3 regions of the Pullulanibacillus sp. KACC 23026 genome follow, and region 3 is predicted to be linked to each of the others. Evidence: riboswitches for the same ligand, from Rfam matches in the RefSeq annotation. Region 3 holds a riboswitch; each other region holds the start of a gene.

What was found. Region 3 has a riboswitch for thiamine pyrophosphate ahead of PU629_RS02890 (thiamine phosphate synthase). Riboswitches for the same ligand answer to the same signal wherever they lie in the genome.
Region 1: it holds a riboswitch for thiamine pyrophosphate, as region 3 does, so the genes downstream of both, thiM (hydroxyethylthiazole kinase) here and PU629_RS02890 (thiamine phosphate synthase) in region 3, are expected to answer to the same signal.
Region 2: it holds a riboswitch for thiamine pyrophosphate, as region 3 does, so the genes downstream of both, thiT (energy-coupled thiamine transporter ThiT) here and PU629_RS02890 (thiamine phosphate synthase) in region 3, are expected to answer to the same signal.

The regions. Positions count from the first base shown of each region.
Region 1 covers NZ_CP119107.1:2,090,072-2,097,643, reverse strand. Annotated here, with positions in the region: gene PU629_RS09875 (LuxE/PaaK family acyltransferase) at 1-55, opposite strand, end outside; gene PU629_RS09870 (solute carrier family 23 protein) at 52-1,374, opposite strand; TPP riboswitch at 1,603-1,712, opposite strand; gene thiE (thiamine phosphate synthase) at 1,718-2,380, opposite strand; gene thiD (bifunctional hydroxymethylpyrimidine kinase/phosphomethylpyrimidine kinase) at 2,373-3,191, opposite strand; gene thiM (hydroxyethylthiazole kinase) at 3,210-4,019, opposite strand; TPP riboswitch at 4,101-4,211, opposite strand; gene PU629_RS09850 (ribonuclease J) at 4,324-5,994, opposite strand; gene PU629_RS09845 (MOSC domain-containing protein) at 6,181-6,744, opposite strand; gene PU629_RS09840 (multidrug effflux MFS transporter) at 6,932-7,572, opposite strand, start outside.
Region 2 covers NZ_CP119107.1:3,417,961-3,425,532, reverse strand. Annotated here, with positions in the region: gene rsmB (16S rRNA (cytosine(967)-C(5))-methyltransferase RsmB) at 1-163, shown strand, start outside; gene PU629_RS15930 (Stp1/IreP family PP2C-type Ser/Thr phosphatase) at 421-1,164, shown strand; gene pknB (Stk1 family PASTA domain-containing Ser/Thr kinase) at 1,161-3,155, shown strand; gene rsgA (ribosome small subunit-dependent GTPase A) at 3,169-4,050, shown strand; TPP riboswitch at 4,106-4,216, shown strand; gene thiT (energy-coupled thiamine transporter ThiT) at 4,492-5,046, shown strand; gene PU629_RS15910 (thiamine diphosphokinase) at 5,050-5,691, shown strand; gene spoVM (stage V sporulation protein SpoVM) at 5,835-5,915, shown strand; gene rpmB (50S ribosomal protein L28) at 6,039-6,227, opposite strand; gene PU629_RS15895 (Asp23/Gls24 family envelope stress response protein) at 6,416-6,778, shown strand; gene PU629_RS15890 (DAK2 domain-containing protein) at 6,837-7,572, shown strand, end outside.
Region 3 covers NZ_CP119107.1:653,331-660,902, reverse strand. Annotated here, with positions in the region: gene PU629_RS02920 (LSm family protein) at 1-137, shown strand, start outside; gene PU629_RS02915 (CBO0543 family protein) at 674-1,216, shown strand; gene PU629_RS02910 (thiazole biosynthesis adenylyltransferase ThiF) at 1,665-2,687, opposite strand; gene PU629_RS02905 (thiazole synthase) at 2,687-3,454, opposite strand; gene thiS (sulfur carrier protein ThiS) at 3,457-3,660, opposite strand; gene thiO (glycine oxidase ThiO) at 3,657-4,793, opposite strand; gene PU629_RS02890 (thiamine phosphate synthase) at 4,774-5,409, opposite strand; TPP riboswitch at 5,683-5,797, opposite strand; gene PU629_RS02885 (ribokinase) at 6,103-7,095, opposite strand; gene PU629_RS02880 (D-ribose ABC transporter substrate-binding protein) at 7,107-7,572, opposite strand, start outside.

The sequences.
Region 1 (7,572 bases), 1.4 Mb from region 3:
AAGTCTGAATAAAGTTTAAAAGCTTATCAGTTAGTGTTAGGCTTTCTTCTCTCAAGTTGTCTCCTTCTTTCCAAACCAGCCAGGCACTGTTATTAAAATAAACTGTAAAAGAAACGCTGTAATCGTTCCGACCAGTACACTATTTGATAAAAAGGTGCCAATAGGACCTTTTACACCTGAAAAATAACTAGGCAAGGCAATCGCAAGTAAAATGGACAGTCCCGCAATCGTAAAATTGACGTCTGACCGTTCCATTTTAGTTAAAATTGAAATCCCCGTAAAAATTAAGGAAGCGGCAGCGGGTAAGAAAATCCCCCCAACAACGGGGTCTGGGGTGAGCGCAAGAATAGCTCCTGCCTTTGGAACAAAACCCAGTATGAGAAAGATAATCCCAGCTACAATAACCGGAAAACGAGACGCAACACCCGTTAACCGAAGTAATCCCACATTTTGGCCATAAGCCGTTGTTGGAAACCCGCCAATTAAGGTGGAAATGATTGAACCGATTGATTCTCCCGCAAATCCATTGCGAATCCGCCTCGAATCGAGGTTGACCTGAATCATCTCAGCTCCCGCTTGATAGACTCCCATGGCTTCAATGACCGCGACAATATAGGCCACAAAAAACATAACAAATGAATCCCACTTAAACGTTAAATGACCATATGGTAAAAAGTGAGGAAGACCAAACCACGCTTTTGTTCCGATTTGAGAGAAATGAGTTTGACCTAAGAGAGTTGCGATGATATCTCCTGCTATAAGTGCGATTAGAAAAGCGAATGATCGCCATTTTTTTCGGCCAAAAGTCGAAAGGAAGAGAACGATTAGGGTGGTCGGAATCGACATCGATAAAGTCGTGACCGTCGCAAAGGTTGGTGACCCTGAAGCCCCTCCTAAGAATTCGGATAATGTAAATCCTGATAAAGCGACACCAACAACAAATATAACCGTCCCAGAGATAACGGGCGTAAACAACACTCTTAGTCTTCCAATTAATCCCGTTATTGATAGGATAAAGACAATAATGGCACTTAATAAGATTCCGCCACCCGCAGCGGCCAGGCCATTTGCTTTTCCAGCTGAGATCATGAGTGAATCAAAGGCGGCAGACGGCCCCTGAACAATTGGCAGTCGCACCAGTTTCGTTGCTTGGATCAAGGTCACGAAGCCTGCTGCAAGAAAAATGGCATTGACTATATTTGACGCGAGTGCAAGCGGCATCCCCACCATGGCCGCGACAAAAATAGGATCCAACCAGACGTTTGAAACAAAAACATGCTGTAAGCCGTATAAAAAGGACTGTAAAGGCGGCAGTTTTTCATCATACCCCACCGTTAAATGCGTCTGATTACTCGATTGTTGTTCTATTTCCATCTTATTTCCTCCATAACATTCTTTCATTTTCCATGGAGAAATAATAAAAAGACACTTGCTTATAAGAAATTCTTCCTCATACGATTGGCTCTGTTAATGGACAATGTTGATTTTCTCTTATTTTTTCATTCAGCGAAAATACGAGATTCGTAGCTTTTTACCTTTTTTGAAAGGGCAGACTTAACCTTACAGAGCGACTATTTAAAAGATGAAAGTTACTTTCTTATTAGAATGTCATTATTATTTCCCTACGCTGGTATTACCCAGATCAGGTTGTGTTGGTCGACCACTCTAGTGATCCTCTCAGCCTGTTTCAACAAGCTCCCAATTTCGGCTACTTTTTTTATTTAATCTGGTGAACAGCTTTTTTTAATTCATTCGTCGTTTGGACAACGTGTTCAGCCTGACTAATAGCGGTGATGACGGACACACCATCCGCTCCCTCTTCTATGACGTCAGAAGCATTCGCCGGGTTAATCCCTCCGATTCCGACAATGGGAAAAGAAATCCCTTTTTGTCGTAACGTTTGGACTAGCTCCATTCCTCGTGCAGGTTTGGCATCTTCTTTCGTCGTTGTCGGGTAAATGGGCCCTACACCTAGATAGTCTGCCCCTTCTTGAATGGCAGACAGTGCTTCCTCCACCGTATGAGCGGATATGCCGACAAGCTTTTCTTCACCGAGTCGTTGACGGACGTCTCGTGCGGGTGCATCCTCTTGACCTATGTGAACACCATCTGCATCCAGTTCAAGTGCCAGATCCAAATCATCATTGACAATAAAAGGAATCTGATGCTGTTTGCAGATCGCTTGCAGGTCTTTGGCGAGTTGTCGTTTCGCCTCACCTTCTAGTGATCCAGTCCCTTTTTCGCGAAATTGAAAAAGCGTGATCCCGCCTTGAATCGCTTCTTTTAAAATATCACGAGGATCGCGGTTGCAATTCGGACTTCCCATTATAAAATAGACGTTTAATAGCTCCTTGATCGCTTCTGGAGAACGTTTAGCCATCGATCTCACTCCCTGCAAATTGATTGTAAGCCCAATGATTGGTTGGGCCATGACCGTGTCCCAGTCCCAGATCATATTGGATCGCACATTGAATAAACGACTTGGCGACCTGAACCGCTTGCTTAACTGTTTTGCCTTTTGCAAGCTCTGCGGTTAGGGCTGCTGAAAAGGTACACCCGGTGCCATGTGTGTTGACTGTCTGGATTCTTTGTGAGTTGAAATAATCAAAGTTGTGTCCGTCATATAAAACATCGACAACTTCGTCTGCTTCAGTGTCATGTCCACCTTTTACAACAACATAGGCTGCCCCTAAGTCATGTAAACGTTTGGCTGCTTCGCATTTGTCTTGAGGTGTACGGATAGTTATTTCTGCCAACACTTCAGCTTCGGGAATATTAGGGGTTATGACAGTCGCTAAAGGCAGAAGTTCCTTTTTCAGGGCATGAACCGCTTCTTGCTGAAGCAATGATGCCCCTCCTTTTGCAATCATCACGGGATCCATAACCAGATTTTCCCATTTAAAAGAGCGAATGTATTCAGACACGGCCATAATAATTTCTGGGCTGAACAACATCCCTGTTTTTAAAGCATCCGGCGGCAAATCCTCGCCAATTGATTGGAGTTGTTCGACTACCCCTATTGTCGGTACGGGATAGACCCCTTGCACTCCCGTTGTGTTTTGTGCGGTGACCGCGGTGATGGCAGACATCCCATAGACACCCAGCTCTTGGAAGGTTTTAAGATCAGCTTGTATCCCCGCCCCCCCTCCACTATCTGATCCGGCGATTGTCAATGCTTTATAGGTTTTCACGTAAGACTTTCCTCCTTTTTACGCCTTAAGTTGTTCCAGTCGTCCGTTCTGAATAATGTCATTTGGTGAGACGAGAGCAAGTTGATTGAGCAATTCTATTTGAAAACGCCCTGGACCTTCCTCACCAGATTTAGCATAGGCTAGCTCTGCTGCCACGCCATAGACTGTAAGAGCAGAAGCGGCTGCCTTTAGAGGATCCGATTCAACAGCTGCGAAAGCACCGATAACGGATGTCAACAAACACCCTGTGCCCGTGACTTTAGTTAACAGCGGATGACCATTTGTGCAGACATAGGTTACATTGCCATCTGTTACGACATCTTCAGGACCTGTTATGGTGACAACTGTGTTTAATTTTTTTGCCGCACGATATGCCAGTTCTCTTACGTTCCCGTTGCCCTCACTCGAATCAACGCCTTTAATGGCCCAGGCTTCTCCAACCACATTGGCCAGTTCTGCCGCATTTCCGCGAATTAAAGTCATATTTATGGATTCAACCAGTTGACGAGCGGTTTCTGTCCGATAAGGAGTGGCACCTGCTCCAACAGGATCAAAAATAACGGGCACACCCTTCTCATTAGCGGATTGGCCCGCAATTAGCATCGCCTCCACCACATCCTCATTTAGAGTACCTATGTTTAGCACAAGAGCACCTGCTATTTTGGCCATGTCAGCGACTTCTTTTCTCGAATAAGCCATAACGGGTGAGGCGCCAAGTGCTAATAAGCCATTCGCTGTATAATTGGTCACCACAACATTCGTAATATTATGTACTAGCGGGGTCGTCAACCGAACTTTCTCAAGTGTTTCCCCGATTCTTTCTAACATAAGTTAAACCACCTTTTTTTAAGTTAAAATTAAAAAAGGACACTTTACGCGCAGTAAAGTGTCCTTGAAATCCATACAAACATACAGATTTTCAGTATCTCCCTACGCTGGCATTACCCAACAGGTTCAAACGGTTAATGACGGATTAGTCATACTCTCAGCCCTTTTCCACGGGCCCCCGAATTTTTTTAATTTAAAATAATTCTATCTCTATCCTTTTTTTTTTACAACCATTATGGTCAAATTTTTTATTTTGTTTATTCGTCCAACCAACCCCTTTAGGCAGCCAAGTCAAAATCCTTAATCACATTTCAACAATGATGGGTACGACCATCGGTTCTTTCTTAGTTTTTGTGTAGATATAGTCTCGTATTGATTTTTTCAGTTGTTTTTTGATGACATTCCGGGAGTTTCGGTCGGCTTCTAAAAGTTCCTTCACGGTTTTTGCTGTAAGTTGATTGACGTCTTTTCGAATTTCTTTGAAGTCGCTATCCAAAAAACCTCGAGAAATGGTTTCGGGTTCGGACATCAATTTACCTTTTCCTTTACTCATTGTTAAAACAATGATCACCATACCATCCTCTGACAGTTTTTTGCGGTCCCTTAGCACAAAGTCGCCAATATTTCCTACACCTCCCCCATCTACATAAGTATCTCCGACTGGTATCGTTCGGGTCTGCCGAGCAATGTCTTGTTTGATTTTAACCACGTCACCGTTTTTTAAGATAAATGTATTGCCCGGCTCCACTCCCACCGATTCAGCTAATAGACGATGATGGTGCAGCATTCGATGCTCCCCGTGAATAGGTATAAAATAGGTTGGTTTCATTAATGTCAGCATGAGTTTCAAATCTTCTTGATAGCCATGACCGGAGACATGCATGCCGGACGTGCTTCCTGAACCATAAATCACATGAGCTCCAAGTGCAAAAAAATGGTCAACAATGGTTGTGACTTTTCGTTCGTTCCCAGGTATTGGCCCTGCCGCAAAGATCACCATATCATCAGGTAAGACTTCCACACCGCGAAAATTCCCAGTGGAAAGCCGGGATAGCGCCGCCAGTTGTTCACCTTGACTGCCTGTACATAAGATGGTGACCTCTTCAGGCGGCAGTTCATTTATGTCTTGTTGGTCAATCATCATGCCAACCGGGACTTTTAAATAGCCTCGATTAATGGCGACCTGTACGACATTCACCATGCTTCGTCCAAGCAACACTAGCTTTCGATTGGTTTTTTCTGCGGCATTCACTATTTGTTGAACACGGCTCACATTTGAAGCAAAGGTTGAAACAATTACTTTGCGTTTTGCTTTCATGAAAGCAGTTAACAAATGCTCTCCTACCGCTTGTTCGGATGGCGTTAAGCCTGGCCTTTCTGCATTGGTACTCTCAGACAAAAGAAGCAAGACTCCCTGACGCCCGATCTCGGCCATTTTATGAATGTCTGATTTCTCATTATTCTCAGGAGTTAGATCAAACTTAAAGTCACCCGTATGTACAATCGTTCCCTCTGGAGTATGAAAGACAATTCCTAAGCAATCCGGAATACTATGCGTGACTTTGAAAAAGCTCACCCTTATATGTTCGAAATGAAGTCTTGAGTTTGGGTTGATCTCGATCAGTTCACTTTCCCTCAAGAGTTTATGCTCTTTTAATTTGAGCTCGATTAATCCGAGTGTAAAGCGTGTCGCATAAACAGGCACATTCAATTCTTTTAAAAAGAAAGGAATCCCGCCTATATGATCTTCATGACCATGCGTGACAATCAAAGCCTTGACTTTTTCCTTATTTTCAACCAAATAAGAAACATCAGGGATGATGAGGTCAATTCCTAATAAGCTTTCATCTGGAAACTTATTGCCGCAATCGATGACGATGATCTCATCCGCATATTCGAATACATACATGTTTTTCCCGATTTCATTCATACCGCCTAATGCATAAATAGATAGGGCATTCTCTGTGGTGCTCAAATTGGGATCCTCCTAGCATTTATATTAATCATAATATGCCCTCGGAGTTTCCCCTTTATTTCTTGTTGGTTTTTTAATACACGAGAAAAAACGACTCCATTTGCTTGATCGAGTCGCTTCAATATTAGGGATCGCTTCTATAAAATGAAACGGGAGAACCGTCCCCACGTTTCATAGCCAGCAAGTTTAAACACGTTCAAGCTTTTTATATGGTTTTGAAGGCCATTCTACAATAATAGAGTCACCTGGCTTTACTTCGCCGCTTTGTAAAATGATCCCCATAATTCCAGCTTTTCTAATAACGGTGCCTTCTGAATCTTTATCTAAAACCGCTTTTAGAAGACCGGGTTTAAACTCATCAATTTGAGCACATGGATTTCGCAGACCGGTCACTTGAACAATAGCTGTCCCACCAATATACAATTTCGTACCCGTCGGTAAATCGAGGAGATTGATGCCAACAGTTGTAATGTTTTCACCCATTTGTCCGGGCTCAATAGAGAATCTGTCCTCCAATTCTTCAAATAACTCCCGATGAATTAAATGCACTTGCCTAAGGTTGGGTTGGTTCGGATTCTGGGCGACTCTGGAACGATGCTTAACCGTTGAACCAAAATGGGCATCCCCTTCAACCCCTAATCCTTCAACTAATCTAATTTTTTCTTGAATATTTTTACTAAACGTATGTTTACCGCTTAAGCATACAGCGATCACGCTTCCTGAATGGGCCACATTTTTTTCTTCGTTCATTCTTTTTATCCCCCCTATTAGTCTTCTAAAACCATTTATATCGATCGTTTAAAAAGTTAGGTGAGTAAAGTTTGAGAGAATGGTTCTTCGGGCTTACTTTTAGAGTGACCGAACCGCAAAACTTGAGCAGAAGCTTTCCTTTGTTTCGTTCGGAAGTCGAATGAAACGGGAGAACCGTCCCTGCGTTTCAATTTGCAATTTCATTGGCAGGGGCGGTGAGTTTTGTGTTTTTAACGAGGCCAAGGTAAACGGTTAAGGCCAATGAGCTGGTGGTAAATAGGATGATGCCTAGTGGGAGTGCTGAATATTCGCCTGCCACGCCTACTAATGGAGAGGAAAAAGAACCTAATAAAAATGGAAGGACTCCCAATAAGGCTGAAGCACTGCCGGCGATGTGACCTTGTGATGCCATGGCCAAGGTAAAGGACACGGGTCCGATAAGTCCAAGGGAGGCAACGAATAAGAAAAGCGGAATTACTAAGGAAAAGAGCGGTCCATGCAAGAGCACGACAATCAGAACGGCGATACTTGCCAAGAAGGCGAGTGACAGTCCCATTTGAAGAATACGGGTTTCTGACATACGACCCGCTAGTCTCCTTACAACCTGGGCACCTAAAATTAAGCTGATTCCATTTAATGCAAATAACATTGAAAAGATAGTCGGACTAACCCCATAAATTTTTTGATAGATAAATGGGGTGCCAGATACATAGGCAAAAATGCCAGCCATCATTAATCCCTGTGCCAAGGCGTAACCCATAAACGTTTTATTTTTAAATAGAGTTATAAAGTTCGTAAGCAGACCCTTAAAATCGGCTGGGATACGTT
Region 2 (7,572 bases), 2.0 Mb from region 3:
AGCGGAGCATCCCGAATTTGATTGGGATGATACATTGGCAGACCGTTTAGCTACAGTGAAAGAAGCGAACGAAGAGGCCCTCCGGAACGGTTGGATTCAGCTTTTGCCTTCAGATAGTGAAGGGGATGGATTTTTCATTTCTTGTTTAGTTAGAAAGGCTTAATAGCTCTTCATTAAGAGCGAGTGTGTAAAAGCCGTATCCTTTAAGCCGTAAGCCTATAGATTGCTAGAAGACTTTTAAGGTTTTACGTCTCTTTTATACACTGGGAAAGGCCGTTTCCTACTTTTTTCAGAAGAATCATCCATTATAATTGATAGTGAATTATAATAGAAAAAAGGGGACGATTCATAACTTAAAAGGTGACAAGATCGTGAGTAGCCAAAGATGGGGCACCTTTTAACAAGAGGGAGTGTCTAAAGATGAATGTGATCTTTCAAACAGATCCAGGAAGAGTCCGAGATCATAATGAAGATAACGGCACTGTTCTAGTCAAGGAACAAGCAGTCCTCGCAGTCATTGCAGATGGAATGGGCGGTCATTTGGCAGGTGAGGAAGCGAGTGCCTTAGCTGTAGAAACCATTAAAGAGGCTTGGGAAAGTTACGATCCAGGTGATCCAACTGAGGATCCGAGATGGTTAGAAGAAACGGCTATGAAGGCTAACCAAGTGATCTATAACCATGCTGAGTCCCATTCCGAATGCAAAGGGATGGGCACAACATTGGTTATGGCCATTTGCCGAACCGATTGTTTAACGATTGCACATGTCGGGGACAGTCGAGGTTACCTCGTTATAGATCATGAGACAATCAAACAGATTACAGATGACCACTCTCTTGTCAATCAATTGGTAAAGGCAGGACAATTATCTGAGGAAGACGCGGATCATCATCCGCGCAAAAATGTATTGATTCGTGCTCTTGGAACAGATATACATACTGAAGCCGATGTCAGGCGGATTGAATGGCAGGCTCATCACTGCTTGCTTTTGTGTTCAGATGGTTTATCCGATTTTGTCGACAAATCAACCTTGTTGTCTATTATTTCCTCGAATCACTCCATCGAACAAAAGGCAACTGAACTCATTGAATGCGCAAATAACGCCGGTGGCTATGATAATATAAGTGTCCTGCTAGTGATGAATGAGGACGGTGAACAACCATGATAGGGCGTCGCATTAATGATCGCTATAAAATCATCTCTCGCGTTGGGGATGGAGGGATGTCAGTCGTCTACAAAGCTGAAGATCTCATCCTTGATCGACTTGTGGCGGTCAAAGTGCTGCGCAGTGATTTTTCTTCAGATGAAGCTTTTATTCGCCGATTTAGGCGTGAAGCCGAATCGGTCGCTAGTCTATCCGACCCTAATATTGTCAGTATTTATGATATTGGAGAAGAAGAGAATCTTCACTATATTGTAATGGAATTCATTGACGGCATGACGCTCAAAGAATATATTAAGCAGTTCGGACCGCTGCCTTCCCGTGATGCGGTTTATATTCTTAAGCAAATTGCCTCGGCTTTAGAGCATGCCCATAATCAGGGGATTATCCATCGCGATATCAAACCGCAAAATATATTAATTGATGACCAAGATAATGTGAAAGTGACCGATTTTGGTATTGCGCTTGCTATCAGTTCAGCAACGATTACGTTTACAACTTCAATTATGGGAAGTGCCCATTACTTATCTCCGGAACAGGCTAAGGGCGGGAAAGCAACGGCTAAGTCGGATGTCTATGCGTTTGGGATCGTTATGTATGAGATGCTGACAGGGGAACTTCCATTTCCTGGTGAATCCCCTGTGACGGTTGCGCTTAAACATTTAAATGATGATTATACACGCCCTAAAGTTTTGAATCCAAATATTCCTCAGAGTTTGGAAAACATAATAATTAGAGCGATGGCGAAGCTGCCGGAGGAGCGTTTTGACGGAATGAGTGAGATTTATCAAGAGTTAACAACCGCACTCAATCCAGATCGAATCGATGAACCTCCCCTTGTACTAAATGGAGGTGAGGACCCCGAAGCGACGAAAGTGATTCCACCTATCGCCTCTTTTGAAGATAAAGGACCGACTGAACAAGTAAAAAAGGCTCAGCCAGAAGCAACTTCGACTCCTGTTCCCAAAAAGAAAAGGAAACGCAAGAAGATTGTAATCTGGTCAAGTATTATAGTGGGAATAGTGATACTTGCTGTTTTGGCCATCATTTTATTACCTAAGCTCTTATTTGTTCCAGACGTGACTGTTCCAAATGTTGTTGGGAAAACCTATGATCAAGCGGTTGATACGCTAACCGATAAGCATTTGTATGTCAAAAAGAAAATGGTTGAAAATGATCAGAAGCCATCAGGCATTGTCGTTGATGAATCGCCGAATAGCGGGTCGAGCGTTAAGGAGAATTCCACGGTTACCCTCGTTGTGAGTAAGGGACCCGCAAAGGAAGAAGTAGCCGATTATGTGGGCTATGATCGTTCAACGGTTAAACAATTACTTAAAGGCAGTCAATATAAAGATATTGTTTGGAAAGGTGTCCCTTCCGATTCGGTGCCAGCAGATCAAGTCATGACCCAAAAGCCTGACCCGAATACGAAAATTGTCCCTTCTGAAACAGTGTTGGAGTTGACTTACAGCACAGGCCCAGAAAAGGTCAGTGTTCCGGATGTCACCGGTCAATCCAAAGATTCGGCGACACAGACGCTTGAGAATGAGGGGCTTCAAGTGATCGTTCAGGACGGAGACTACTCTGATAGTATTGCAAAGGGCGATGTACTCAGCACAGACCCGGCAGCTGGTCAGAAGGTAACAAAGGATACGGAAGTGACGGTATACCTTTCTAAAGGCCAAGAAGAGCAGCCTGTTAATACGTCCGTTCAAATTCCAGTCGACCCCTCCTCTTCCGACAACTCGGATGATGGGACAGATACGGACACGGATACTAATGGTGATACGCCTACCGAACATCATGTGGTGATTACCTACACGGATGCCAAGAATCAGAATGCAGTATTCAAGGATGAAACGATCTCGAAGGCGACTACTTATACGTTGCCGTTAACGATTGATCCGGGCAGTTCGGCTACCTATACAGTAGTGCTTGACGGCACGACCGTTCAGCAAAAAACGATTCAATACTCGGATGTAAAAAAAGGCTAGTGGGAGTGACTAAATGGCAAAAGGAATTATTATAAAAGCATTAAGCGGATATTATTATGTTCGAGATGGGGCGACGACTTATCAATGCCGGGGGAGAGGGCTCTTTAGAAAACAAAAAATAACCCCGCTTGTCGGTGATCATGTGACGTATGAATCCACCAGCCTTACAGACGGAACCATCGTTGATATTGAGGAGCGTCGGAATGAGTTGGTCCGACCGCCAATCGCCAATGTGGATCAGGCCTTGCTCATCTTCTCAGTAGCTGAACCTGATTTTGACAGTAAACTATTGGACCGATTTCTTGTTTCAATTGAATCCCGATTGATTCAACCCATCATCTGTTTGACCAAATTGGATTTATTAAATGAGTCAGGCAAGCAGCAAATCAAAGCCTGGAAGGACGTTTACGAGACAATCGGTTATACAGTTCTTCTGACCTCTAGCCGTACTGAAGAGGGGCTTAAAGAGCTCTTACCTTTTTTAGAAAATAAAACAACCGTTGTAGCTGGCCAATCAGGTGTTGGAAAATCCTCTTTACTCAATGCTTTGAACGTTAATTTAAGCATTGAGACGAACGAGATATCAGAATCTCTTGGCAGAGGAAAGCACACGACTCGTCATGTGGAGCTCCTCCCCGTAGGAAATGGGTTAGTTGCGGATACCCCGGGTTTTAGCTCATTGGATTTTGCGGATATTGAGCTGGAAGAAATCGGCGCTTGCTTCCCTGAAATAGCCCGATTTTCTGCATCCTGCAAATTCCGCGGCTGTACGCATCGCTCTGAGCCAAAATGTGCGGTCAAAGAGGCGCTTGAAAGTGGGGAGATTGCCTCCTCACGTTATGAAAACTATCTTAATATTTTTGAAGAAGTTCAAAACCGAAAGAAGCGTTACTAATATTGCCAATGACTAGTGGATAACGCTATAATGAAAAAGGCAAATAATTGAATACGAGGACCACATGGGGAGTCTTTATCTGAAAGGCTGAGAGGAAAGTGATACTTTCGACCCATCGAACCTGTGAGTGATCATGCCTGCGAAGGGATTGTGGCAAACGTTTAGACGATGAGTCTTGGATTCGCGAGAACCGTATGCCCTTTTTTGGCATACGGTTTTTTTTGATGACTGACCGCTGTTGAAGACCAACTTAACGGAGAGGTTGTCCCGACCCATTAGAACCAACAAGAAGAAAGGACAGAGAAGATCAGTTTGATATTCCAGAGATGCAGGTTCGCGGCAGCCTGCACGAAGAACGTTTAAGAGTGATCTGAAATCTTAATGTTATTTCTATTAGATGAGTAAGTTAGAGCGTTAATACTATGTAAGGGGGGAAACGTTGTGAGACAATCGAGTCGGTTAATGATATTAGTTGAAGGAGCGCTCATGGTCGCCCTATCTGTCGTGTTAAATTTTGTGAAGATAGGAGGCCCGTGGGTGGCCGGGGGAGCGATCTCTTTAAAAGCTCTGCCTATTGTGATCTTTGCCCTTCGTTACGGGTTAAAATGGGGTCTCTTTGTTGGCTTTGTATTTGGAACAGTTGATTTTATCTTAGAGCCTTATTTTGTCAATCCAATCCAATTTTTATTTGATTACAGCTTAGCTTATTTTGCGGTTGGAACAGCGGGTGTAATTCGAATTTCTAATAAGGCGGGTCGGACAGCGACATTTTGGCTTGGCGGAATCGCGACGGTAATCGGAATGGTGTTTGAATTTATTTGTCATTATTTATCCGGTATCTTTTTTTATGCTTCCGATGCACCAAAAGGTCAGCCTGTAGGTCTTTATTCCTTTCTGTATAATGGCTCTTATGTCGGACCCAGTATGCTTGGGGTATTGATCGTTGTCATTATTTTAGCTTCTGCATTCCCCAACTTGATTACAAGGCGGATTTAACCTATGAATATTGCCATCCTTTCAGGCGGTCCAGATGCTTATTTGCCAGCTTTTTCAAATCCTCTTCTGAAAGATTGTTTATGGGTGGGCGTTGATCGGGGGACCGTGACGCTTCTTAACAACGGATTGATACCTATTCGAGCGTTCGGGGATTTTGATTCCATAACGGCAACTGACTTGAGCCGGATTCATGAGGCCGCCATTCCGCTGTCCACTTATAAAAAAGAAAAAGATGCAACCGACATGGAACTTGCCCTCGATTGGGTTCTCAAGCAGTCACCAGAGACGTGTTTTTTGGTCGGAGCGACTGGGGGACGTCTCGATCACGCCTTAATGAATCAGCAACTTCTTATAAAAGCAATTGATACATCCACCTCTTTATTTCTTTTGGATCATCAAAACATCGTCACACTTTTAAAACCGGGTTCTTATACTATAGAGAAACGCCCTGAATATAACTATGTCTCATTTATAGCCTATTCGCCTGCAGTTCATGGCCTTACTTTATCAGGATTCCAATATGACTTAGCGGACCATCTATTGAAATGGGGATCGTCTCTATGTATTAGCAATCATTTTATTGGGTCAAAGGGAACTGTACGGTTTACAGAAGGCCTTTTATTGCTGGTGCAAAGCCGCGATTAATCTTGGAGTAAAAGCAACTTCTCTTACAAAAAAATATGAGAATAGGTACTTTTTTTGATTTGGCGAATATACTAGTAACAAGTCTTATTGGTCTCTTATAGGTTTTATAGATGAGAAACGGTTTTTAGGCAAGGAGGAGGATTATGAAATTTTATACGATTAAGTTGCCAAGGTTCTTAGGTGGTTTTGTAAGAGCAATCTTGGGCTCGGTAAAAAAAGGTTAACAAAAAAGCACCCTTTGCAGGTGCTTTTTTGTTTTGGATGATTCTAACCATAAAAAAAATAAAAGTCCAGCTGATCAGGAGGATTCCTAAACAAACTGAACTTTTATTTTGTGTAAAAGTCGATTAGACGCGTTCAACTAAACCTGCTTTAAGTGCTTTTGTTGATACGTAAACGCGTTTTGGTTTACCGTCAACTAAAATGCGTACTTTTTGTAGGTTCGCTTTGAACTTACGCTTGGACTTATTTTCAGCAAATGAACGATTTTGTCCGAATTGAGTCGTTTTACCTGTTACAAAACATTTCTTTCCCATGAGTCAAACCTCCTTGCCGTGAATTGCAAACACTCTTAAAATAATAGCATTAAATCGCGATTTAGGCAACTCGATTTTCATATACTAATAAAAAGTGAAAGCGACTCCCATGGAATGCCCTAGTCTTTTAAAACCAAATCGCTTAGTGTAGAATGACTATATGTACAAAGATGAGGGGGCGAGCAGCTGTGACGATCGAATTAAAAACGGAATTTGGAAAAATAGACGTCACCAATGATGTTGTAAGCAAAATTGCAGGCGGGGCTGCTGTTGATTGTTATGGAATTATCGGCATGGCATCGCAGCATCAGCTAAAAGATGGATTAACAGAGTTATTAGGACGCGACAACTTTAGCAAAGGCGTTATCGTTCGCGAATCCTCCGAAGGCTATCAAATTGATATGTACATCATTGTCAGTTATGGGACGAAAATATCTGAAATCGCTCATAACGTTCAAACGAAAGTTAAATACAGTCTCGATCAGATGCTCGGGATTGATGTTGACGCGATCAATATATTTGTTCAAGGCGTCAGGATGATGAACGAGTAAACCAGGAGGCTAGTTAAAAGTGGTCAAAGATAAAATTCAGGTTCAAGAGCTAAAAGACATGTTTAAAATGGGGGCAGATAACTTAGCTGCACATGCCGCTGCTATTAATGCACTCAATGTGTTCCCAGTACCAGACGGGGATACAGGAACAAATATGTCTTTAACCATAGCATCAGGAGTGCGTGAACTTAAGGCTTCCCCTTCTTCTACTATCGGAGAGGCGGGTTTGCAATTTGCAAAAGGCCTTCTCATGGGAGCAAGAGGAAATTCTGGGGTCATTTTATCACAGCTCTTTCGAGGGTTCTCTCAAGTTCTAAAGAATGAACGGGACAGCTTAAATGCCAACACATTAGCTGAGGCGTTTCAAGCCGGTGTGGAGACGGCTTATAAAGCGGTGATGAAGCCGGTGGAAGGAACGATCCTAACCGTTGCTCGAGAAGCGGCAAAAGCAGGGCTCTTAGCCGCTAAGAAAACCAAAGATGTTCTAGTGGTTATGAAGGCTGTTGTGAATGAAGCAAGGGCAACCCTTCAAAGAACACCTGAGATGCTTCCACTGCTTAAGGAAGTAGGAGTCGTGGATTCAGGCGGACAAGGTCTCTTAGTCATTTATCAAGGCTTTTTATCTGTTTTGTCAGCAGAAGCACCGCCTTCTGTTACGCAAGAAAAGACGGAGAAGCTTGACGATCTAGTGAAAGCGGAGCATCACAAAAGTGCCCATTCTTTCATGAAAACTGAAGATATTGTGTTTGGTTTCTGTACTGAATTCATGGTTCGTTTCTCTCCTGAAGGAGCAA
Region 3 (7,572 bases):
TTGAACCTATTGATGGTGCAGGTGGAGTTAACGGATTAGACGGACCTGGTGTATATGCTTGGGGGTTTGGTTTTGGTTTTCCAATTGCGCTTGCTTCTATAGCAGCTATCGGTGCGTTAAGTTGGCTGTGGTGGTAAAAAACGAGACGGATAAACAATAAGAATTTAAGGGGTCACTAATGCTGTTCAATTATTCCCGTGACCTTTACATATTCTGGTATCTGACTATATTTACTTATACTTCTTTAACATTGATCCGTGCGGTCTTTGCTCATGTAAGGATGGCCGTTATACGATATAGCCTATCATGATCAGAAATCAGCATCTAATATCTTTACCTTTTAAAAAAACAAATTTCTTTTGAAGTCCACTAGTATACCCTCCATCCATTTCAAACAATGTTACCCACTCCATAAACAATCATCTCCTAGGCTCTTATTAAACAATGCTACCTAGTTAGCTTAAAACATTCTTTCAAAAAGTCATCTGAATTCGAAGTTCTTGACTGCGCAGTATCGGTCTACTCCGCCTTATTGTCGAATTGTTCATTAATCAGATCTCCTCGTACTTTTCATCGAGTCCAAACAAATTTAGACTAAAAAAAATATTCAAAGCAATAATAAAACTAGATAAAATCACTTACTTTTGGGGTGAATATTCTGAGTACATCGAGAATGGATAAATCATTTCAAGATTTTCACAAAGCATACATACATCGGGTTGCTTCTTGGAAAGCAGAAGTTCTATATACTTGGCAATGGTGGCTTGGAATGTCTCTTACTCTTATCCCCTGGATATTTTGGATAATAGTTAGAAAAAAGGACAGTACAGGAAGATTATTATATGTTGGCGTGTTTGTTAGCCTTGTCTCAGTTACTTTAGACAACATAGGCGTGCAACTTTCCTTATGGGATTATGTCAAACCAGTTACTCCTGCTATTCCATCCTATTTACCCTATGATTTTTCCCTCATGCCAGTCACTATAATGTTATTAATTCAATTTACTTATAAAGTTAATCACTGGCTAATTGGGCTAATATATGCATTAATTACATCTTTTATAGGAGAACCAATTTTTAAATGGATGGGAATTTATGATCCCGTAAATTGGAAGCACATATACTCTGTTCCTTTCTATTTGTTAATTTACGTTTCTGCGTATAAATTAGCTTTTATTAAAACGTTTAACAGTATAAACAAGGAATCTAATCAATAACTCTTTGAAATTTATGCGTTTAACGGTTTCGTCATTAAATCAACATAAATATTGTATATTATCTACTGTCGCCTGGACACGTCAGTAGTACCCAGCCTCTCTCTTTTGTAATGGCGTCGATTAAGGCGCCATTACGTTTTTTTATAAAAAGGGATCCTCCAAATCCTCCTGCTATTCATAACTTTTCTTAATGCGCAGTAACAGTCTACTGCGAATTAGAGTCACTCCACAATCCAGCTCGTTTTCAGATGAAGGCATCGTCCTAAAAAGGGATAGGAATTTCATGGAGAGAATTCAAGTTGTGGGGTGGTGCGGAGCTTCCCCTAAAGAAAGCGAGGCGATTTCTAATTTCAAAAGAAAAAATGGAACGCGAGAACCGTCCCCGTGTTCCAAAAAAGCGAAACGAGGGGACGGTTCTCGCGTTTCAACCCCGCGTTTCGCGATAAGTTCAGCCGCCGATGTATCTGTTGTAGAGTGATTTGGCTTTTGTGATGTCTTTTGTTCCGTGGATAAGGACTCTTCCGTCTTTAAATAGGACGAGACGGTGCTTATCTATTGTAAATTGGATCAAGTAGGGATTGATGTTGATGTTTTCTGCTACTGATTTGAGTTGGTTGGCTAGTTGGTCCAGATCGAGATTCAGGAGTTTCGGTGGTCGTATTTGAACCGTGTCGCGGCCGCATAATACGGCTGTTTTAGAATGATGGTCCTCATTAAGGTACGGATAAGATCGGGATTCGCCGCATGATGGGCAATCCCTCTTCTTCATTGAGGAGACGTCAATAGAAGCCTGTTCATTCTTCCATATATCAAAATAATAGAGGGTTCCTCGAAGGGACTCGTAATCTCCAACTAGAAGTTTGAACGCTTCAGAGAGTTGATTCGCTGTGACAATTTGAACCGCTGGGCTAATAATTCCCACTGTATCACAGGTTTCTCCGGCCATTGGCAGGGCTCCTAACAAGCAAGTGAGACAAGGCGTTCTGCCCGGCAGAAACGTATACGTTAATCCGTAGCTGCCCGTACAGGCCCCGTAGATCCATGGGAGGCTGTAGTTCTGGGCGGCATCATTTAACAGCATCCGAGTTTCAAAATTATCGGTGGCATCGATCATTAAATCGACAGGGGGAATGTACGTCTCCATTTCTTGCACCCCGAGCTCTGCCACGATCCCTCGTACAGAAACATCGGAATTAAGCTGTTTCAAGCGTTTTTCAGCCGCAATCGCTTTTGGCATTTGGATCCTCGCATCTTCTTCTGTATATAAGTGTTGTCTTTGAAGATTACTCCACTCGACATAATCTCGATCGATTATCGTGAGTTTGCCTAGCCCTGCGCGAACCAGTCCTTCCGAAAGATGGGTGCCTAAAGCCCCTGCCCCTACGACTAAAACATGAGCTTGCTTAAGTTTCTCTTGGCCCTTTTCTCCAATAGGAGCAAAAAGGGTTTGCCTAGAATAGCGATCATTCATCAAAGAGGACTCAACCCCTCAGTTGGACTGCTTGCACTTGCGAATTTCTTCTTTGGAATCCGTCCAGCTTCAAATCCATACCGCCCCGCCTCAATGGCCAGCTTCATCGCCAGTGCCATCTTCACAGGATCTTTGGCACCAGAAACTGCTGTATTTAATAGCACGCCATCTGCCCCAAGCTCCATTGCCCGTGCCGCATCTGCGGGTGAACCTATTCCTGCATCCACAATCACAGGGACTTCGGCTTGTTCGATAATAAAAGAGAGGTTAGTGGGGTTCAAGATTCCTTGACCGGACCCAATTGGTGACGCACCTGGCATCACCGCATGAACGCCAAGAGCTTGAAGTCTTCTAGCAAGGACCACATCATCCGATATATAAGGAAGGACAATAAATCCTTCATCTAGTAGCATTTGACAAGCTTTATATGTTTCAATAGGATCGGGCAATAATGTCTTTGAATCCCCAATCACCTCAACCTTAACCATATCACACAACCCAGACGCCTTGGCGAGCTTGGCAATTCTCACCGCTTCCTCGGCGGTCGCTGCCCCCGCCGTATTTGGGAGGAGCTTATAGTTGTCAAGATCGATCATTTCAAGAAAATTAGGTTGGTTCGCTTCAAAAATATTCATACGCCTGACCGCGAACGTTAAGATCTCCGTTTCAGAAATGTTCACCGCTTCTTTTTGGAGATGAAAATCAGAATATTTTCCGGTACCCAGTAATAAACGAGATTGGAACTGATAGTTTGCTATCTTTAGCATGTTCAACCGCCTCCTACAAAATGAACAATTTCAACACGATCACCATCGGTTAAGTTTTGTTCGGCTTGCTTTCCCTTTTCAATAATTTCATGGTTAACTTCAACAACCGTGACTTTGTTCTCAAGGCCTAAGTGACTTAGTAAATCAGAGACTTTGGAAACCGTTTCCGGCAAGGCTAATAGTCTTCCATTAATGGTTAATTTCAAAGGATAACCTCCTGACTTTTATTGCGGGTTAATTTAAAATCAGTTAAATCAACTGACGGCGTATTTCCAAGTATTAAATCAGCCATACTTTTTCCCGTAATAGGACTTAGTAAAATGCCGTTTCTGGAATGCCCGACCGCAAAAAATAAGTGGTTTAACTCAGGATGTTCCCCTAAATAAGGATAACCATCCGGGGTCATCGGTCGTATACCTGACCAAAAGCGATCCAATGTGGCCGTCCCAATTAATGGGAGAAGTGTTTTCACTTTATTCATAAGCTGCGAAAGGCCTTCAACCGATACCGATTTATCAAACGTATGCGGCTCCATAGTGGCTCCTATGATCAGTTCGCCCCCTTTTTTAGGGACCATATAGCACCCTTTTGTAAAGACCGTCCGTTTAAGAAGCGGGACATTTGTTTGAACAGAAAAGGCTTCTCCCTTAACAGGAAAATAAGCGTTCTTCTCATTCATTCCCTCTGGTAACCATTTCCTACTCCACGCCCCTGTTGCTACTACAATGGATTGACCATAAAAATCACCTGTTGGAGTCCGGACGCCATTTACAGTTCCGTCTTGAATAAGCAAGGTTTGCACCTCGCAAAATTCTCGGATGACCGCCCCAAAAGCAGCGGCGGCTTTAGCAAAGCCTTGTGTGAGCTGAGGAGCCGATACATGTCCTTCCTCTGGAAAATAGAGCGCTCCGTGAATGTTGTTAGAAAGCGAGGGTTCGAGCTCTAAGACCTCTTCAGGCTCTAGCCAAACTGCCTTTTCTCCAATAGACGTTTGCCAGTCTGCGATTTTCTTATAATGGATGACTTGTTCACGCGTTTCAGCGATCTTTAATTGACCATTCCATATCAATTCAATATCTATATGCGTGACCTCTCGGATCTCGGAGGCAATGGCAGGAAACAGGGCGCGGCTTTTCTTGGCGAGTTCAAAAAGAGAATTCGGATCGTCTAATTCCGCCTGCACACCAAGCATTCCAGCGGCTGCACTCGACGCTTCGGACCCAATTTTGTTTTTTTCCAAAAGCAATACCTTTTTCCCTTGCTTTGCCAAATGATAGGCTATCGAACAGCCATTCACGCCACCACCGATAATAATCGAATCAAATGGTTCTGGTATCATTGAATCGACTCCTTTCCTTTAACTTTTCTTGGTAAAGATGAACAGCTTTCACGGGATCCTGAGCTCCCATGACACCTGACATAACCGCTATTCCAGAGATGTTTAATTCAATGAGTTCTGGAACATGCTCAAGTCGTATTCCCCCTAATGCGATGACAGGGATGGTCACGGCATGCACGAGCTCCTCCAACTGAGAGATTCCTCTCCCCTTAAGGCCCGGTTTACACGTGGTTTCATAGATATTTCCAAACAACAAGAAATCCGCTCCGCTTTTTTGATAGAAAAGGGCTTCAGATAAGTTATGTACAGAAGCCCCTATTTTTAAGAAAGGGAACGCCCTCTTAATATCCAATGGGTTGTGGGCAAAGTTTGCGGGAAGCTGGACGCCTCCGAGCCTATACTCGCCCGCCATTTGAAAATGGCGATTAAGAATGAGCTTTTCCCTTGGAATACCATGATGTAGAAGGTGCTCAACCCAGTGCCTTATTTCGTCTTCAGAACGATCCTTTTCTCGAATATGGAGCGATGTGATAAAGGGCGTGATGTCCCGGGCGATTGAGGTGACCTCATCTAAATTCAACTTACCATTTGTAATCGCGTGTAACTCTTTTGTCATGGATGTCCCCCTTCCCATTTGACGAAGCAGGCGATTGGTTTTAATCTCGACATGATAGGATGACCTAATTTGGGGTGAGGGATAGGGAAGGACTAACGGCTCGACCCGTTGCTGATTGAATCGATCGGTTTTCCTCAATCAAAAAAATCCCTCCTTTCTTTTTTTGAAGACGAGATCGGTCACTGACCGTGTAGTGGATAATCAAAGTAAAAAAGCTGAATCCATAAATAAATGGACCCAGCTTGAAATGTAAGAAGTCGATGGCAACTTTGACTTTTACTTAACTAACTTCCCTACGCTGGCATGATCCAGATCAGGTCCAAAGAGTCAAGAAACTTCATCGCGTTTCTTTCTCAGCCCAGCTTATTGGACTCCCCTAGTTAATAACTTATTCAGTTAATTTAATTGTAAATCAAATCCACTCGAGAGGGAAGAGTTATTTTGAAAATTAGTAAAAGGGTGCCATTTCACTCATAAAAGAAGGAGAACTGTAACACTCCAATTAACCAAGTCATTAATAAGGATTACTCAATGACTTCAGAATTTATGACTTGCTCGTATTTTATTGGATATGCTCGCGCTCGCTGACGGTGCCATGTGTCTCAGTAAATGGCTAAAAAAATCCCTTTTAGTCACCAGACGTTGATGATCTGGATTCCAAAAGGGAGCACATGTCATACTGCTATATTTCTTTTATCTCTGTTGTTCACTTAAAAATTTTAATATCTCATCCTTGTATGGGGTTGATTCTTGTGCCCCTTCTTTTGTAACCGCCAACGCTGAAGCCGCTGTTGCAAATCGAAGGGCTTCTTTTGCATCCGAAGGGGTTTCATACATTGTAGAAAAGGCACCTACAAAAGTATCTCCCGCCGCTGTGGTATCAACCGTCTTAACTTTAAAAGCATCTTCTTTAATAAGGGTCAAACCATCTTGGCAGAGCAAGAACGAAGGATCTTCATTTTGGCCACCCTCAACAGTCTGATAAGTCCCATAAATTGAACCGTGTTCACCTAATGTAATAATCACTGCCTTTGGTCCAGATCTTAATAGCATACGGAAAGCTTCTTGTACGTTTTCTTTATTAAAATCGTAGACCAGATCCATCCCCGTTAAAGTTTGAGCCTCAGTCTCATTAAGAATAACAACATCGACTTGTTCAAGGTGTTCTAATCCTATATTTGAAATGGGTGCCGGATTAAAGATCACCTGAATACCTTTCCTATTGGCCATTTCAATTGCTTTCAATGTTGTCGTTAATGGAATTTCATTTTGCAAAATAATGGAATGAACGTCTTCAAAAGCCTTTTCATCAAAAGTCTGGATTAAATCGTGTTCAGAAAAGGTTTGATTGGCTCCAGGCGTAACAATAATCGAATTTTCTCCACGATCATCTACCGTAATGATCGCTAAACTTGTCGGGCCATCTGTCGTTTTAACAAATGACGTGTTGACATGGTTACGTGATAAGTTCTCTAATAGTCGCCTTGAGAACTCGTCATTCCCTACTGCTCCAAGCATGGTTACGTCACTTCCAGCACGAGCCGTCGCAACCGCTTGATTGGCTCCTTTTCCTCCAGGACTATACTCAAGATTCAACCCAAGAATGGTTTCACCTGGAAGCGGATGGGCATGCACTTTATTCACTAAGTCCATGTTGATACTTCCGATTACAACTGTTTTTTTCATTCTATTCATCCTTAAAATCCTTTAAAAGAACTGCCTTTTGTAACGAGTTTAAGAGGAACTGGAACGGTTGAATCGAGTTTCTTGCCATTAAATAAGTCAAGAGCCTTATCGACGCCTAATTGTCCTTCAACACTTGGTTGTTGAGCAATATCCGCATACATCGAACCATTATTTACATTTTTAATGGCTTCGCCTTCTCCATCAATTCCTACAATTTTTACGTTCTTCTTATTGGATTGTTGAATAGCTTTTAATGCCCCTAATGCCATTTCATCGTTTTGAGCAAATACAGCATTAACATCAGGATGTGCTTGCAGAATATTTTCCATAACATTTAGTGCTTTACTGCGATCAAAGTCTGCCGATTGTTTTGAAACAACTTGAATGCCTGATGCTGTTTTAATTTCATTATCAAAGCCCTTTTCCCGATCTCTTTCAGAAGAAGCTCCGATCTCGCCTTGAAGTTCTACCACTTTA